3 regions of the Gardnerella piotii genome follow, and region 3 is predicted to be linked to each of the others. Evidence: riboswitches for the same ligand, from Rfam matches in the RefSeq annotation. Region 3 holds a riboswitch; each other region holds the start of a gene.

Region 1 (6,077 bases), 160 kb from region 3:
ATTATAAACTCTAAAACAAGTGCAATAGTCGAAGAAAGCCAATCAAGAGTAAACAGCAAAGGAATGGAAAGCATAAAAGCTCCAAGCATGCGGTAAACAGGATTTAGCGATGCCAAAAATGGCGAGCAACTTGCGGCTCTTTCTTTCTCATCACGCTTATTTACAGCGCTAACTTTTATTCGAGAAATATTCGTTGAATTAGTTGTAGAAGACAAGCTTTGCGATGATTCTAAATCTTCTTTTGCTTGCGATTCTTGTAAATCTGATAAATCTCCAGAATCACTATTCTTAGCATTGTTAACTGGCAAAAGTTCAACCAAACGCGCGCCCAGAGCGTCTACTAGCTCTTTATCGTGAGTAACAACAATAACACTAACGCCGTCTGCTCTAAGACTTGCAATCAGCTTTATAATTTGCATCCACGTTTTTCGATCTTGGCCAAAAGTTGGCTCATCTAAAATCAAAACCCTTGGAGCTGCAGCCAAAGATGCAGCAACTGTAAGCCTGCGCTTTTCTCCTCCAGAAAGCGTGTACGGATTGGCGTTGGCATATCTGCCTAATCTGAATCGCTCTAGCAATTCTTTAGCTTTTGCTCGAGCATCCTCTTCGCTCATGCCTGTTCTAATAGGGCCTAACATAACCTCTTCTAAAACAGTTCCGCAAGCAAATTGGTGTTCTGGATTTTGGAAAACATACGATATTCTTTTAGCGAGTTCAGTTGACTTCCACTTTATAGGATCACTTGAGTCTAAATCTTTACAAAGTTCCTCGCTTGCTACAACTTCGCCTTCTATTGACGGAATTAATCCTGCCAAAGTTAGAGACAAAGTTGATTTTCCAGCACCATTTGCGCCAACCAAAGCCGTTATTTGGCCAGAATTAAATTCAAGATTAATGTTTTTAGCTATTGGAGTATCCGTATGACTAATCGCAAGGTTTTTTGTAGATAAAACTACTTTCCCATCTCCTACAGAAGGATCACAATCAGGCTCTCCTTCAACATGAATCCTGCCTATATTGCGATTTTTTGAATCCTTATACTTATCCGGGAGCCATATTCCAAGATTTTCAAAATCAAGATCCTTGCGATTAAACACCTCGTCTGGAGTTCCGTCGGCTACGATTACTGTTTTAGCACTCTCGTCTCTTGCAATATCGTCATCGTGAACAAAGTTTTTGCTATCTTCGCTATTACTATTACCGCTATTACCGCTATTTTCAAGCCCCAAAACAATTACTCGGTCAATTAAATCAATCCAAGGCTGCGCATGATGTTCAACAAGAACCATGGTTGCATGAGTATCGTCAAGCACTTTTCCAACTGCTGAAACAATTTGCTCAACGCCGTCTGGATCCAGATTTGCTGTAGGCTCGTCTAAAAGAAGAACACTAGGCTTCATTGCCAACGCACCAGCAAGAGCCAATCGCTGCATTTGACCACCGCTTAAATGTGCAGTAGAGCGATGAAGTTGCAAGCCATCTAAGCCAACCTCTTTAAGACTTTCGTCAACAATATTCCAAATCTCTTTACGCGGAACATTCATGTTTTCTGGACCAAACGCAACGTTATCTCCTAAACGTTGAAAAATCGCTTGAGATTCTGGGTCTTGTAAAACTAAACCAACGCGTCCGCGAGCCTTATGAACTGGTACATCGTCTACAAATACTGCGCCTTCACTCACTCCGCCATCTTCGTCTTCAACTAAAACATTATGCGAAGAAGAGTTACTATTTTTATCGTTTGAATCACTTTTAAGAATAATATCGCTGCCGATTAATCCAGCAGCACCTTCAAGAATAGTGGACTTGCCTATGCCCGATGCTCCTAATAGCAATACTCTCTGCCCTGCTTCAATAGTCAGGTTCAAACCACGAACAGCAAACGCTTTGCGAGAGGCATGACGATAACCCCAATTCTCAAAACGCAACTTAGCAGCACTAAAAGCCGATGGAAGGAAAGTTTCAGCTTTGTACTGGTTAGCATTGTTCAAAACCTGCGTTTTATATGCATCGGGCATAGCAAATCCTTTATGGCAATGATTTTATTTAATTATTTATTAAATTATTTTTAGGATTATTAGACTTTACTATAGATTTTTAGAATCTTAACAAATCTTAGAATCTTAGCAAATCCTACAATCCCAAAACGCCTACTTGCTTAGAAAAATCTAAACAGCATACAGCATTTAATTGCTATATGCATAGAAGACGCTTGTTGACATGATTGTGCCTTTTTACTTTTAGGCACGGGAAAAACAGATCTCCGTGCGCCAGTATTACCTGGATTCACGTTCAAGCGGTTTCTCTCAGCTTTACGAATTAACGCAAAGCACCCGTGTCTAGTGAAAATTTTACGGCATTGTGTAGACTCGCGCACAAAATCAACATGTTCGCGCGCTTTTATGCGCGAGTTATAACTTACAACACTACTTCCCTAAACGACTAAGAAGCAAAGCTTCCGTTACAATATTTGACTTCAAGCCAGAAAGAGAAATCGACTCATTTGGGCTGTGAGCATTAGACTTTGGATCTTCTGGACCCGTAACTAAAACTTGAGCTTTAGGGAAGATTCGTTGCAATTCTGGAATAAATGGAATCGAACCACCTTCGCCCTTATTAATAGGATCCACACCAAAAGCGTCTTTCATAGATGCGAGCGCATCTTTAGTTGCAACAGCATTTGGATCCATAGCCCAACCCATGCCATTATCTAAAGGATCTACAGTTACTTGCGCGCCAAACGGTGCATTTTTAATCAAAAAGTCACTCAATGCTTTTTGTGCTTCCTCTGGACGCTGGCAAGGCGCAGTTCTAAGCGAAAGTCGCAAGCGTGTCTCGTGAGCAATAACGTTAAAGCTTTCCTCTACTGGATGAGCGTCCATTCCAATAACAGTCAAACTTGGCTTAGTCCACATTCGTGCAGCCAAAGATCCAGTTCCTGCAAGCTTGTATGAATCAACTACAGAAGAATCGGCTCTAACTTGAGTCTCATCTAAATCGCGTTGCAATCCACCAACAGGCTCTTGCGATTCAACTCCAGGAACATCTAAATCGCCGTCTTTGTTGTAAAGAGAAGCAACAAGCATTGAAGCAAGCGTGTATGCGTCTAAAATAGGGCCACCAAATTGACCAGAGTGAACTTGATGATCAAGAACCTTAACCTTAACGTCTACAGTAGTGTTTCCGCGCAAGCTAGTCGTAAGGCTTGGAACTTCAGCAGACCAATTTCCAGAGTCTGCAACAATAATTACATCGGATTCAAACTCATCTTTGTGAGACTCAATAAATGGAATAAAGCTTGGAGAGCCCATCTCCTCTTCGCCTTCAATAAACACTTTAATGTTTACGCCTAAATCTTCACTTAAAGCACGCAAAGCACCATAGTGAATAGCAATTCCACCGCCATCGTCCGCGCTTCCGCGACCATACAAGCGCCCATCTATCTCTGTTCCTTTAAAAGGATCCGTATTCCACTCGCTTGCATCTGGAACAGGCTGAACATCGTGATGAGCGTAAAGCAAAACAGTTGGAGCACTAGGATCCACAATACGAGATCCAACAACTTCAAAGGCTCCTGGAGTGCCATCTGGATTTTGCGATTGCTCAACACGAGCATCAACGCCCACTTCGCGCAATACACCAGCAACGTATTCAGCCGAAGCGCGCATATGATCCCCAGTAATGCCTTTAGCAGAAACAGCTCCAAACTCTATCTTTTTATTAAGAACGGATATAACATCATTCCACGCAGCGCTAACACGATTCTTAACATCTTCCACATTAAGATTAGCCATACAAATCTCCTTAAAACAAATAGCCAAAACAAATAGTCAAGCGGTTAACTACTATCTAACCACTATCACACTATTAACAACATTAACAGCCAGCAAAATCTATGGAACGCGTCTAGTCTGTTGGGTAATCTGCAAACATGACATGGAATCCATTTGTAAAAAAAGATGCTGATAATAATGCGCAAAATGGCAATAAATCATCAGCCAATGAAAATAGCGAAAATAAAGTAGAAAATAAGGCAAAAACTCGCACAAAAAACGCTCCAACTCCAAAGCAAAGCGAAGCTGCAGCGCAAAATCTTAGGCCGCTAGTTCCAACCGATAGAAAAGCTAGCGCAAAGGCTGCGCGAGCACGATTGCGCGAAAGAGAAAACGCACAATACGAAGCTATGAAAAGCGGCGATTTAGCGCATATGCCAAAGTCGGAGCAGCTTCCTTGGAGAGTTTATATTCGCGATTACGTAGACGCACGCTTTAATATTGGCGAGTTTTTCGTTCCATTTGCAATCGTGATTATGATTTGCATCTTCTTTACACAAAACTTCTTGTCTACTAAATATATTGCTCTTTATTTTGCGCTTGCGATTATTCTTTACGCGTATCTTTTTGCTGCGATTATTGACGTTTTAATAATGTGGCGAAAACTTAGAAAAGAACTTGTTAAAAGGTACGGCCAGGCTGCTGTTGCTAAAAGCTCTAGGTCTGCAATGTATGCTTGCAGTCGCGCAATACAAATGCGCAGATGGAGGCTACCAAAGCCGAGCACGCCAAAACGCGGTAATTGGCCAAAATAAAACGCTAGTATACCAACAAAGATATGATTTATAGAAATGTGTGTTTGTAGCATGCTACTTAAGGCTACTTAAGTAATAGTTGCACAAATGTGGTAGTAAACCCGTTGTAGAAAACCTTGCAATAAGCACAAAACAAAATTAACGCGAATATCGTATAGGGGATAAACGCAAAATGGCAAACGAAAAGTCAAAGAACACTAAGAAATCAGGCATGATTTCACAAATTGTGCGCATTTACAAGTACACGTATACAGAAGATAAGCAGCTTCCGCTTTGGCTTGGCTTGGCTTTTGTAGCCCCTGTAGTGTTATGCGTTATAGCTGGCGCTATTTTACGCTGGTCCATTTTCACGTGGATTATGATGATTGTAACAGCGCTTATGCTTGGTCTTTTGCTTTTTACTGTTGTTTTAACAAAGCGCGCAGATAAAGTTGGATATGCAAAACTAGAAGGCAAGCCTGGAGCTGCAGCTGGAATTTTAAGCGCAATCAATAAAGGCGGTTTCACTTTCCCACAACAGCCAGTATGGGTTGATCCTCGCACAAAAGATGCAATTTGGCGTGGAACTGGTTTTAACGGAATATTTCTTGTTGGAGAAGGCAACTACGAACGCTTGACTCATGCTATGGAACGCCAAGAGCATGCTATTAAAAGTGTTACAGCTGGATCCAATATTCCTGTTTACCGCATTTGCGTTGGAAATGGCCAAAATCAAATTAAGCTTAAGGATTTAAGGAGTAAAGTTCTAAAGTCTAAAACTTTGATTCCTACAAATCACAAGTTTGCTCCTCTTGCTGCAATTCATCCAAATCGCAGATTCTTCCTTACTAAAACAGAGCTTGCGATTCTAAACGACCGTTTACGCACTTTGCAAGGAAAGCTAGGGTTTGGAATTCCAAAGGGAATTGACCCAACTCATACTCCACGCGTAAGTCGCAGAGCTTTAAGAGGAAAATAAACCTAGGCTTTTAGATTAAAAAAAAAATAAACCAGACGTTCCAAGCGGTTCGTCTGGTTTTAATATATTTATACGCGATTTTACTTGCGATTTGACTTGCGATTTGACTTGCGATTTATATGCAAATACTATTCTCGAGTTATCTGCGACTCCACCCAATCAACAATGTAGGGAGCGCACTCCTCCACTTGATCCATTGCAATCTCAAACTCTTTAGGACCACCATACCAAGGGTCTGCCAAATCTAAAACAGCTTCACGACCAGCTTGTGGCTTTTCTAAAGACGGATCAAAAGACCTATACATGTGAACAAGACTACGCTTTTGCGGCGGAATAATCCTAAGCAAAGATTGCATATGCGAAGCAGTCATTGGAAGAAAAAGATTCGTCTCTTCTATTTCGTCTCGCTCAATCCTATGCGCAAAATGGCTTAATGGCAAAGAATATCCCCTACTTTTAAGCTCTTTTTGCGCACGCCTATCAATCGGATTTCCGTATTCTTCGTCGCTTACACCACACGATTTTACAGCA
Region 2 (6,077 bases), 210 kb from region 3:
TTGAGGAGATCTCTTCCAATTTTCAGTAGAAAACGTGTACAAGCTTAAGTAGCGAACACCTGCTTCTATGGCTCCTGCAATAGTGTCAAAAACCACTGGTTCCGCCGCTTTATGCCCTTCGGTGCGAATCATTCCGCGCTCTTTGGCCCATCTGCCATTGCCGTCCATAATCACGCCTACATGGCGAGGAACTTTACCTTTAGGAAAATCTGGCACACGGCTAGGATCACTAAATGGAGCCGCTGGAATATTTAACGAAGTGTAGTCAACGTTTTCAAAACTCATAGTTAAAATCTAACAACCCCATTGAACGAATAGCTAAAGCGTTTTGCAAAGCTTGACTAAAAAGCACACTAAAAAGTCCGCTATATTTTTTGCAAAACTTCTGTTAGATAATTCAAATATCTTTTCCCAAAGCAAGATTTGTACCATCTAGCATGCTCTAAGAATCCAGTATCGTAGCCCCAAATCTTAAAATCGTATGTTCCATTTGACTTTAAGTAATAGTCTACAAATTCTACGCATTGCTCGATTTGACTTACAGATAAAACAAGCGGAAGCAGCTCTTTTTCAACATCTGTTAACGGTCGAACGCTAGCATATCCTTGCAAAATTGCTTCTGCTAAGTCCGTTCTAAATGAATCTTTTTTGCTGTTTGCAATATCTACCCATTGAATTGTGTTGCGCTCTAAAGTCATTGCCAAATCGTAGATTGCTGTGTTTTTATACGCCATTCCAAAGTCAAACACTGCGCTTGGAGCGCTATCTTTCCACATAAAATTAGATATATGCGGATCTCCATGAGTCCACTGCTTTTTTAGATTCACATACCCCAAATCGTAAATTTTTTTGCATGTTGGAGCAAATTCACTTAAATCTTTTACAAAATCACGATTCTGCTCTTTTAAGAATTTCGCTAAATCGGGTCTATTTTTTAACCAAACTTCTGCAGCTTTTTGCACATCTTCGCTTGCACAAAGACTAAATCTTGATTGAAAAGCGTTGATTTCCTTAGGATTTGGCTCGTCAAAACTTTGCGAAGCTAAGGCGATTTTTGCCATCATTACTCCAAGATTTTTGGCTTCTTCGCACGTTTTAGGCGGATCCCAAGTGTACGCGTCTTTGTATCTATCTTCTCCGCTAGCTTTTAAAGTCACTTCATAAGCGCAATCGCCTATTACAAGAAGAGTGCCGTCTACGTAAATATTGCCAGAAGTATCGTCACAAGTATCGCCAGAAGTATTCTTTTCTAAATCTAAAAACTCTCTATTTTTGTTAAAATACAAGTACTTTGGCGTGCTTATTTTGTTTTGTAAAAGATGCTCCGCAAAACGATGATACGGCCTAATTGTGCTTGCTTGCCTCACTTTTGTGCTGCATCTTTTAATATAAACGTCCAAACTTTGCGATTTCTTTGACGAATCATCTTTGTAATGCGCACGAATCAATGAACCTGCAGCCATCGGGCGCAAACTATGACTTAAAACGCAATCAGCTTCTAGCGGATCCTCTAAAAGAGAACACACAATATTTGCCTCATCTAAATCAACATTTGCCCATCTTTGAGCAACAATATCTAGCTGAGGGTCGTTGCTTTCGTTTTCCATATTCGCTCCAATTATTGCCACAGGTTCATTGAATTGTGATATTTATTTGCGATTGTAATTGCGTTTGCAATCGTTATTATGATTGCGATTCAAGCACATGCTGGCCGACTATTCTGGCAAATACTCGTTTGTTACGCATCCGCTTTCTAGGCTCTTTAGCGCGCAATCAAGAGGCACGCTTAAGTGGCCATTTTCACCCATCCAACGAGTGTAGTTTTCCACCAAAGCCATGTCTGCTGTACCCCAGCGACCATTCTTGTCGTACCAAGACGGAATCACTTCGTCTAGCGACGCGCGCAAAGCCTCTGGGCTAATATGGCAAAGCGCATTTTGCAAAGCATCAACACCAGCCTGCGGGTCTTTTCCTGCAAGCTCATAGCCCTTAACTGTTGCGCTTGCAAAGTTGCGTATTAATTGCGGATTTCGCTCAATCATCTCTTGGCGAGCGCAAACATAGTAAGAATGATGCGGAGCTACGCCAATAGAATCGAATGGAAGAACAACAACTTGGTCAAATGGAAGCGAACCCTGGTATGGCTCCCACCAAGCAACATTAATAAAAGCGTCACACATTCCGCGCTCTACGGCTCGAATGTCTGGCTCCCATGGGCCTGGGTCAATTGTAATCAGCTTGCTAAAGTCGCCTCCGTCGGCAGCAACCGCCTGCTGAAGCTCCGTATATAGGCGCTTAACACCCATAGGGATTACTACGCGCTTTCCTTCTAGATCTTTAAATCGCGTAATACCCGTGTTTTTATTTGTTATGATTCCACCAATTTGAGATTGATTCATTACAGCAAATGACGTTAGCTTGTTTGCACCATTTTGATGAGCCAAAAGCTGATTTAAGCGAACAAGAGCTATGTCTACTTCTCCACGCTCCAAGCATGCTGGAACATCTCCGCGCTCTGTATCTGTGCTTGTAAACTCTACATCTAATCCGTATTGTGCGTACAATCCGCGCTTTCTTGCAAGATACATACCTGCGTGATTCGTCCATGGATGCACATATTCAAGACGTACTCTTAGCATACTAACTCCTTTGTTTTATAGTGATTTGTGATTTTATTTTGACTTTTATTTGCGACTTTTGCGCGCTGCTAACTTGCGATTTTTCTTGCGACTTTTATTTGCGACTTTACAAAAGTGGGCGAGGTAATCCCCCGCCCACAAATCAAATCTTACTAGCAAAAGTTAAGACTTAAGCGCGTACTTCTTTGCCAGAAGCAAAACGGCTCAATGCGCCAGTAGCAGCAATACCCTTGTACAAGTACCACATAACTACACCACCAATTACAGCACCAGAAATCATGCTGCAAAGTGTGTGAATCATCATGAATGCGCCGAAGATTGGAACACCTGCGTAGTAGAACGGATAGGTTGAAACGATTCCACCCAAACCAGCTAATGCGCCAGAAAGTGCAGTCAAACCAACGTTCCACTTGCGATACATAACAAACAAGAATGCAAACTCAGCGAACAAGCCCTGAACAAAACCAGGAAGAACGGTACCAATACCGCCCCAGTGGCTACCAACAGTCAACTCAACCATTGCAGCAATAAACTCACCGAATAGTGCAGCGCCTGGCTTGCGAACCATAATAGCAGCTAAAGGACCAGCGAAGTAGAACAAACCATAGTACAAAGCGCTAACGCCTGGAACTGGAATAAGCTTAAGAGCAGCAGAAATAGGCTCACTAATCAAGCCGATGCCCCAGAAGATAATACCAGAAGCTACAGCAATAACAACCGTGAGCGTAACATCAGCCACGTTCCAGCGCAAGGATGGACGCACGGTCTCTTCTTCAACAGATGTACCCATTAGGGTCTCCTTTCATCTTTAACCAATCAAACAAAGGCGACCCTGCAGAAAACTCCGTACGTCGGCATTACCCGATTCACGTTAAACGGTTAGACAGTAATCTTCTCAGCTCTTTTAAGAGCACCCGTGCCTGATATCATTCATATTGCATCAGACAGCGAGGACAAATTTTATAAAATTCAAACATAAAATTAACAAAATCGCTCATTAAGATAATAGAAACTCTAATCAAAATACAACGAATTAGAATTTTTTTCACTTAAACGCATAGATCTAATAGGCTTTTCTAACCAATATTCACACCATTGTTCAACGCATTTAGATGTTAAATCGTCTATACTTGTTCCGTCTAAATTTTGCCAATCACCATTAATTAATGAAATCATTTGAAAACGCGCTAAATCATTGCACTTAATAGACTCTAAAGCATGATCTTTAGAGCACATAACTCCACCACTAGCTGCCGAAAAATAGTCTAAATCATTGCGTGTTGAACAAATAACGCACTCATTTAACCTAGGAGACCATCCAGCTAATTGCAATGCTCTTAAAACGTACGAAAGCGCGATTGATTCAGCACTATGCAAACTTTTAGAAAGAGCAGACAAAGCAGCTATAAGAAGATTGTATTGTGAGCAAGAATCCGAATATTGTGCGCAAGACGAGACTAAATCGTCCGCAATCTCTGCAATCATGCTAGCACAACTATACAGATTGTAATCCGCACAAATGCTACCAGCATAAGGCGAAACTAAAACCGCTTGAGAAATAACATCAAAAGTTTTGCCAGTTGCAAAAAGTGCATTAACACGCATAAATGGCTCTAAGCGCCCACCAAATCTAGATTTTAACCGCCTTACACCTTTTGCAACAGCTCGAACCTTGCCATGCTTTTTAGTGAGCATAACAATAACTCGATCAGCTTCCCCAAGAGGAAAAGTCTTAAGAACAACAGCTTCATCGTTATATAACGGCATTAATCAATAACTCTTAGCTTGTATAATCCCTAAATCTAAGTGAAAAATAGATTATTAATTATGATTTGGGTTTACAAATCCGCCAAAATTAGATTCGCCAGTATCGTCAAAATCATCTGAATCATTATTTGCTTCGCGAGAAGAATCTTCAACCGAAGTGTCAAAATGGTTCATAACAGGGAACGAAAGATCTGGAATATCTAAATTAAGACTTTGCGAAGGCTCGAACTTAGGCGAAGCAAGAAGCGAAAGATTCAAATCTCCAATGGATTTAGAATCATTTGCATTGCTATTACTTGCATTGTTAGCATTTGCATTATTTACACCATCAGCATTCGCACTAACAACATTCGCGCTATCTTCCTTCTTTTCTGCATCTTTAACTTTTCCAAAATCATTATTGTTAGTAGCAAAATTGTTGGAAGCAGCATTAGGAGCATAAGACGGAGGGAATGCTGGAGGCATAACAGTAGACGCTTGCGACATTTCGTCGTCTGTATCGTCACTAGCTTCAACACTCGCAGAGTGAGGAGTAAAAATCGCCTTCTGTGCATGATGCTCAACAGGAATAGATGGAGGAATTGCTGGAGGCATTAATGGAGAGGGAGCTGGAGCTGCCGCAGGTTCAACAACACTATGTTCAACAACACTAGGCGCAGAAGATGTTTTAGAAACAACATTTTCTTGTAAATCATTATTAGACTTAGCAGAAACGCCAAAATTAGCAGAATCAACAGAATCACTAGAATCGAAGTCTGTATACTTAGCAACTCGATCATAAGACTCAAGTCTGCTTAATAAGCGAACGCAAGCATTTAGATAATAGTCCACCTGACGCTCGTCATATCCTCGTTTTCCAGAACGTTGAGTAAACAGAACATTAGAAACAAACATTGCGTCAATTTTGTCTAAATCACTTAAACTGCTTCCCCAAACTGGATTATATCCAAGAAGAACAGCAATCTTATCTAGCGATTTATTTACAACATTGTCTACTTGTTTTTTATCGTAAGAAGGCTTACGCGATTGCGCGGAATCAAAGCGCATTTTATAATCGCGCTGGGAATGAGAAAGCAAAACTCTATATTCTTCGTCTGCTTGTGCCTTCCAAACAACCTTGCCGCGATTAGAAATCTCGTACTGCGTAGTCTTATCTACAACTGCACGCTCTAATCTAGAAAGAGCAGCATCTACTTGAGGAATAGCATATCCTTCATCTTCTAAATCGAAAGATACGTCTTGAATATCTTTTTGAGTAAGACTAATGTCGCTAGATTCATACAAAGAATGAGCACGCTCAAGAAAATCATTAACTTGCTCTACGCTGTAACCCTTCTTGCGCTTACCTACACGCTCAATACCCGAAGAATTACGCGCGGTATCAGGTTTACTCGCCATAAACAATAGACCTCCTGAACAGATTCGTATTCAATACACTTTACGCGATTGTTAAGACGCATAAACAAAAAACACGCAAAACACGCAAATGATATATGCGCAAAACACGCCTAAAACACAAATCAGCGTTCTAGTACACACCATACTGTATCTTGTTTCAAGCGGGCGATTAGCTCAGCTGGCTAGAGCGCCACCTTTACACGGTGGATGTCGGGGGTTCGAGTCCCTCATCGCCCACTTTCCGCTTTACAAGTTCTTAAAGAATCTAGATTC
Region 3 (6,077 bases):
ACAATGTTTTTGTCTGCTTTATTTGCAGGATTCTCTAGTAGCGAACTCACTAATAACTTTGCGTTTGGGCCCATGTTACACTCCATATGCATTGCGCATCTTAAAATCGTATATAACTCTTATTGTTAAATTCTATCTAGTTTTAATTCTATCTAGTTTTATTACCATTATTACTATGTTTTTTGTTTGTTGACTTTTCATTATTACTTTTAGATTTATTAGACTTGCTTGTGCTATTGGAGTGATTATTTTGTTTGCCACTTTGCTTAGTGGTATTAATCTTAGAAGACTTGCTACTTTCATCATTTTCTTTAGCCTTAAAGCTCATATCGTCTGGCTTGTCTGCCTTGTGAAGCGCATAAAACAAGTCACTATACCACGGCAACGCTTTTCTGTCTTCGTACAAAGAATCATCCTTATTAAACGATTCTGGAACAGAACCCGTAATCGCCTCTGGATGCTCTACTCTAACAGCCTGCTCCCCTGGAAATATAAACCCCAATCTTTCCCTTGCTTGAGCTGCAACATACGCCTTGTCTTTCCAACGCTCCACATCGTTATTAAGAGCTTGCTTTTTATCTTTCAAAGCAGACTCATCTCTTTGCAAAGCGTGCAATTCTGCCAAACTTAAAGCATAGTTACGAATTGTTGATATAAGACCAATACAGCAAAGAAATACAACAACTATCATGGAAACAAATACGATTGAACCAGAAAACAGCTTCTTTTTTTGAGGCTGATTTGATTCGTCAACTGTATTTGCAGTCATGCGGCGATTTCTTAAAATCATACTTCTAAATTACTTTGAATATTCGACGTGACGCACACGCGCTTATAAGATTGCGGCCAGCAGCACAAGGCCACTGACCGCGATTAACTCTTAGCTTTATTATTAAGCTTATTATTTAGCTTTAGTCTTTATAGTTTTGACTTTAGATTACTCCATTTGAGCTTTGCTCAAAATCGTATCTGCAGAATGTTGCAATTTTTGCAACTCTTCTTGAGTCAAATCAAGCTGGCATTGCTTAACAATTCCTTCTCTACCAACAATTGCTGGGTAAGAAAGATAAGAATGGTATTCTTCGCGATAGTTAGAAACAGGCATTTGCTCTTTAGAATCCGAAAGAACTGCATCTACTAAACGAACTGCAGCAGCAGCAATACCGTAGTTTGTGTACTTCTTTCCGTAGAACACTGTAAATCCGCCTTCGCGAGTTTCCTCATCAATAGCGTCTAAATCCATGTTCTTTTCTTTAATAAGCTCTGTTATAGGCTGCTCAAAGACTTTAACTGTGGACCACGCAACAAATTGCGAATCACCATGCTCTCCTAAGCTATATCCCTTAACAGCCTTTGGATGCACGCCAAAGAACTTGCCTACTGCACGATGCAAGCGTGCAGAATCAAGCAAAGTGCCAGTTCCAATAATCTTTTCGTAAGGAAGACCAGTAGCTTCCTTGTAAAGCTGGCAAATAGCGTCGCAAGGATTTGTTATGTCAATCAAAACACCGTGGAATCCAGAAGCCTTAATCTTTGCACCAACTTCTGCAACTTCCTTACGATTATACTTAAGCTCTGCAAAACGATCTGGATGAGGAACGTCCAAAAGCTTTATGTGACCCAAGGCGCTTACGATTACCTCTACGTCTTTTAATGCTTCATAATCATTAACCGTAATATTAACGTTAAAAGGCACATTATCCATTGAATCTTCAAAATCCAATGCGTCGGCATTCACTTTTGCCTCGTTTGTATCATAAAGATACAAATCATCAGCATGACCGCCAACAACAAGTTGATGCGCTACTGCTGCACCAACGTTTCCCATGCCTATAACTGCGACTTTTCTCATATGAAACATCTCCTTCCGTTTTTAGTTTTCCATAAAAAATAGCACTATTTTGATGAGAATGAAAGTAATTTTAGAAAAATTTATATATTTTTTCAAAAAATCGCTAAAATATACGAAAAACGGCCAATCGCACGAATGCGACTGGCCGAATTATGCTACAGTCTAGATCTTAAACAAGACTTACGTAGAACTTATAAAAGCTCTAGCATATTACTTCATATACTTCTTGCAAGCCTTGAATGCGCTGTAACCAGCATACTGAGCAGTAGAACCAAGCTCTTCTTCAATCTCAAGCAAGCGGTTGTACTTAGCAATACGCTCGCCACGAGCAGGAGCACCAGTCTTGATTTGGCCAGTGTTCTTAGCAACAGCAAGATCAGAAATGGTGGTATCTGGGGTTTCGCCAGAACGGTGAGAAACCATGGAAGTGAAACCATTCTTGGTTGCAAGCTCAATAGCGTCGAGAGTCTCGGTAACGGAACCAATCTGGTTCAACTTTACGAGCAAGGAGTTAGCTGCTCCAAGCTCAATGCCCTTAGCCAAACGCTTTGGATTAGTAACGAGCAAGTCGTCACCAACGAATTGCAAACGATCGCCAAGACGCTTGGTGATTGCTGCCCAATCATCCCAGCCTTCTTCCTGGAATGGATCTTCGATAGAAACGATTGGATACTCGTTAATGAGCTTCTCGTAGTAATCAAGCATGTAAGCAGATTCGCGCTCTTCGCCGTCGAAACGATACTTGCCAGTTTCCTTGTTGTAGAACTCAGAAGAAGCAACGTCGAGGGAAATACCAATCTGCTTGCCTGGCTCGTAACCAGCAGCTTCGATTGCATCCATAATGTACTTCAAAGAATCTTCGTTGGACTTCATCTTTGGAGCGAAGCCACCTTCGTCGCCAAGACCAGTAGCCAAGCCTTCCTTCTTCAAAACGTTCTTTAAGGTGTGATAAACCTCAACGCCAGCACGCAAAGCGTCGCTATAAGTAGCAAAGCCGTATGGAGAAATCATGTATTCCTGAATATCGGTTGCAAAATCAGCGTGAGCACCACCGTTCATAATGTTCATGTTTGGAACTGGAAGAATGTGGCCATTTGTACCGCCAATGTAGCGATACAAAGGAAGCTCAGCAGACTCAGCAGCAGCATAAAGAGCAGCAAGAGAAACGCCAAGAATAGCGTTTGCGCCAAGCTTGCCCTTGTTTGGAGTGCCATCAAGCTCGATCATTGTTTCATCAAGAGCGCGCTGATCAGAGGCATCCATGCCAATAACCTTTGGAGCGATTACTTCGTTAACAGCCTTAACTGCTTCCAAAGTACCCTTGCCTTGATAGCGAGACTTATCGCCATCGCGACGCTCCCAAGCTTCTGCCTCACCAGTTGAAGCACCAGAAGGAACTAAACCAATTCCTTGAGCGCCATCTTCGGTCTCCAAATAAACCTGAACAGTAGGATTTCCACGAGAATCCAAAATTTCGCGTGCATATACGCTTTCAATAGCTGCCACAACTACTCCTTATTTATCTGTTGGTTGTGTAACATATTTAAGATTAATGCGTTTTATGGACGTTATTTCGCAGCGTAAGTCGTTAAGCATACAAGACTATATAATCCAAGCTTTTGTTAATTTGTCCACACCTTTGTACAATAATAACAAACTGACACGGGGTGCAATTATTTGCTTGATTGTAATTGCTGAGATTATACCCGTCGAACCTGATATAGCTAGTACTATCGAAGGGAATGTCGAATGGTTAGCCATTGTAAGAGCATGCTAAAAAATGCATCTTCTTCACTACGTTTATGTGTGCCATGGCTTTCCACACTTGTCATACTTATTGGATGGTTTTTAGCTACACTTGGGCCTAAAGAGACTAGGCACATTCCATCACCTGCAGAAGTAATTAACGCTTTTCAAGAATTAAACTCAGAAGGTTTAATTTGGCCTTCGTTGGGAATTAGTTTTACAAGAGTTATTGCAGGATTATGTTTAGGAATGATAATTGCAGTTCCAGCAGGAGTTATTTCTGGTAGCACAAAGCTGGGCGACATTATTATTAACAAGCCTGGCCACATGCTACGGTCTGTTCCTTTTACTGCACTAGCACCTTTGCTTATTATTTTATTAGGCATTGGTGAGACTATGAAAATAGCTCTTATTGCTATAGGCGTATTTGGAACGTTCTACGTAAATATGAGGGATGGAGTTCGTAATATTGATCCCAAACTCTTGGAATTAGCTCGCGCATACAAAGTAAATAGCAAAACAGTATTTTTCACAATTCTTCTTCGAGGAGCGCTACCTAACTTTATGACTGCTTTACGCTTTGCAATATCAGTGTCTTGGGTGGCATTGGTAACGTGTGAAACAGTCAACGCTTCAAAAGGAATTGGATATGTTCTTGCAAGATCACAAGAATTTTACAGACCAGATCAAATGCTGCTATGCATAGTTTTATACGCGATTGCAGGTCTACTTTCTGAAGGAATTGCAACACTTTTAGAAAAAATTTGCATGCCTGAGCGACGTTCATCCATCGTTAAAATCAAACAGAACTAAGAATATTAGCAAAATAATTAGGAGAATAAAATGGCTAAATTCGCATTATCTACAACAAGCAAGCGAGCATTAGCAGCTTTCTGCGCGCTTTGCACAGCAATCACCCTAGCATCATGCGGAAGCTCCAACAGCAAAACACAAGCATCATCCGCAAAATCTTCCACAAATACTACTAAGCAAGTAAAAGAAGATACTGGAACTTTAAGAGTAGCATACTTGACTTCTGCAAATTATTTAACAACTCTTTCAAATAATACAAAGATGGCAGATAAGATCTTTGGCAAGGCAAAGGTTACATTTAGCGGACCATATGTTCCTCCAGAAGCAAACACTGCAGTAACTTCTGGAAACGCAGACGTAACAACCACAGGATCTGGCCATTTTATTCATTTTATCTCCAAAGGCCAGCCATGGGTTGCTTATGCTATTAACTATTACAATGGAAACGCTCAAGGAATCGTAGCAGCACCAAATAGCGGAATCAAATCGCTTAAAGACTTGTACGGAAAGAAGATTGGAATTATTGCTAAAGGTGGAAGTGGAGATTATATAATTCACAAAGCTTTTGAAAAAGCAGGACTTGACCCATCCAAGGTTCAAGAAGTAGAGATGAGTCCGAAGAACTTCCATGCAGCATTCACAACTGGTCAAGTTGATGCATTAGCAACCTTCGATCAGAACTTTGCTGCAGCTCTTGCAACTCCAGGATCAAAACTTCTAGTCACTGCAAAAGATTATGGAAATATTAACTTCGGAATCCAAGTTGCATCTGCTGAATTTGCTAAAAAGCACCCACAGCTATTAAAGAAAATGTATCGTGCTTTAGTAGAAGAAGGTAAAAGAGTTAAGAAGAAGCATTCGATTATTCTTGATATGTATAAGAAGTTTGGTGCATCCGATGAAACAATGAAAGAATTAGCTAAGTTTGACATTCCGCAAATTCGACCAATGAATGCAGAAACTATGAAAATGCTTAAACAACAAGCTAAGGAATATGTTAAATACGGATTCATTAAAGAAGTTCCTGATTTCTCTAAAGCTGTAATCGACTGCAGCAAGTAAACGATTACTAATTGTAATTAGAGTACGACTTTAGAATACGACTATGTTTAATAGCATTTTTCATAAGCGTAGCAATGTAGAAGTTTCCAAAGAATCTACTTGCAAATCAAATATTAACGATAGCGATTACTGCGTTAGTATAGAGAATCTGGGCATTTCTTTCGCAAGTGCAAAAGATAAAAATACAGAAAACGATTTTGCAAATAATTCTTCTTTTGTATTGAAAAACATTACGATGAGAATTAAAAAGGGCGAATTTGTTTCGCTTATTGGTAGATCGGGATGCGGAAAAACTACGCTTTTGAAAATAATTTCAGGACTTCTTACTCCTAGCGAAGGCAGCATTCATGCAACAAGCCGTCAGGCTATTGGTTTTCAAGATGCACGACTAATACCGTGGCTTTCTGTAAACAAAAATGTTGTTTTCGGCATGGAAGGAAGCAAGCAAGATCTTAAGAATATTGCGCATTTAGCGCTTTGCCAAATGCAGCTTGTTGGCTACGACAACAAGTGGCCTTCTGAGCTTTCTGGAGGCCAGCAGCAGCGCGTATCTTTAGCGAGAGCTTTAGTTAGAAGTCCTGAATTATTGTTGCTTGACGAGCCT

What was found. Region 3 has a riboswitch for thiamine pyrophosphate ahead of ACPEIW_RS04095 (ABC transporter permease). Riboswitches for the same ligand answer to the same signal wherever they lie in the genome.
Region 1: linked by a shared signal. The riboswitch ahead of ACPEIW_RS04675 (ATP-binding cassette domain-containing protein) and the one ahead of ACPEIW_RS04095 (ABC transporter permease) in region 3 are both predicted to bind thiamine pyrophosphate.
Region 2: linked by a shared signal. The riboswitch ahead of ACPEIW_RS04915 (ECF transporter S component) and the one ahead of ACPEIW_RS04095 (ABC transporter permease) in region 3 are both predicted to bind thiamine pyrophosphate.

Annotation. Positions count from the first base shown of each region.
Region 1 covers NZ_CP187450.1:1,136,040-1,142,116, forward strand. Annotated here, with positions in the region: gene ACPEIW_RS04675 (ATP-binding cassette domain-containing protein) at 1-2,018, opposite strand, end outside; TPP riboswitch at 2,245-2,347, opposite strand; gene ACPEIW_RS04680 (dipeptidase) at 2,427-3,794, opposite strand; gene ACPEIW_RS04685 (DUF3043 domain-containing protein) at 3,932-4,588, shown strand; gene ACPEIW_RS04690 (DUF4191 domain-containing protein) at 4,761-5,546, shown strand; gene ACPEIW_RS04695 (low molecular weight protein-tyrosine-phosphatase) at 5,675-6,077, opposite strand, start outside.
Region 2 covers NZ_CP187450.1:1,190,649-1,196,725, forward strand. Annotated here, with positions in the region: gene ACPEIW_RS04900 (isoprenyl transferase) at 1-285, opposite strand, end outside; gene ACPEIW_RS04905 (phosphotransferase enzyme family protein) at 366-1,607, opposite strand; gene ACPEIW_RS04910 (ABC transporter substrate-binding protein) at 1,716-2,639, opposite strand; gene ACPEIW_RS04915 (ECF transporter S component) at 2,809-3,429, opposite strand; TPP riboswitch at 3,466-3,567, opposite strand; gene recO (DNA repair protein RecO) at 3,654-4,406, opposite strand; gene ACPEIW_RS04925 (DivIVA domain-containing protein) at 4,461-5,804, opposite strand; tRNA gene ACPEIW_RS04930 (tRNA-Val) at 5,968-6,041, shown strand; gene ACPEIW_RS04935 (YlbL family protein) at 6,032-6,077, opposite strand, start outside.
Region 3 covers NZ_CP187450.1:980,237-986,313, forward strand. Annotated here, with positions in the region: gene ACPEIW_RS04075 (DUF501 domain-containing protein) at 1-92, opposite strand, end outside; gene ACPEIW_RS04080 (FtsB family cell division protein) at 149-790, opposite strand; gene ACPEIW_RS04085 (L-lactate dehydrogenase) at 938-1,852, opposite strand; gene eno (phosphopyruvate hydratase) at 2,063-3,358, opposite strand; TPP riboswitch at 3,506-3,612, shown strand; gene ACPEIW_RS04095 (ABC transporter permease) at 3,623-4,411, shown strand; gene ACPEIW_RS04100 (ABC transporter substrate-binding protein) at 4,442-5,473, shown strand; gene ACPEIW_RS04105 (ABC transporter ATP-binding protein) at 5,517-6,077, shown strand, end outside.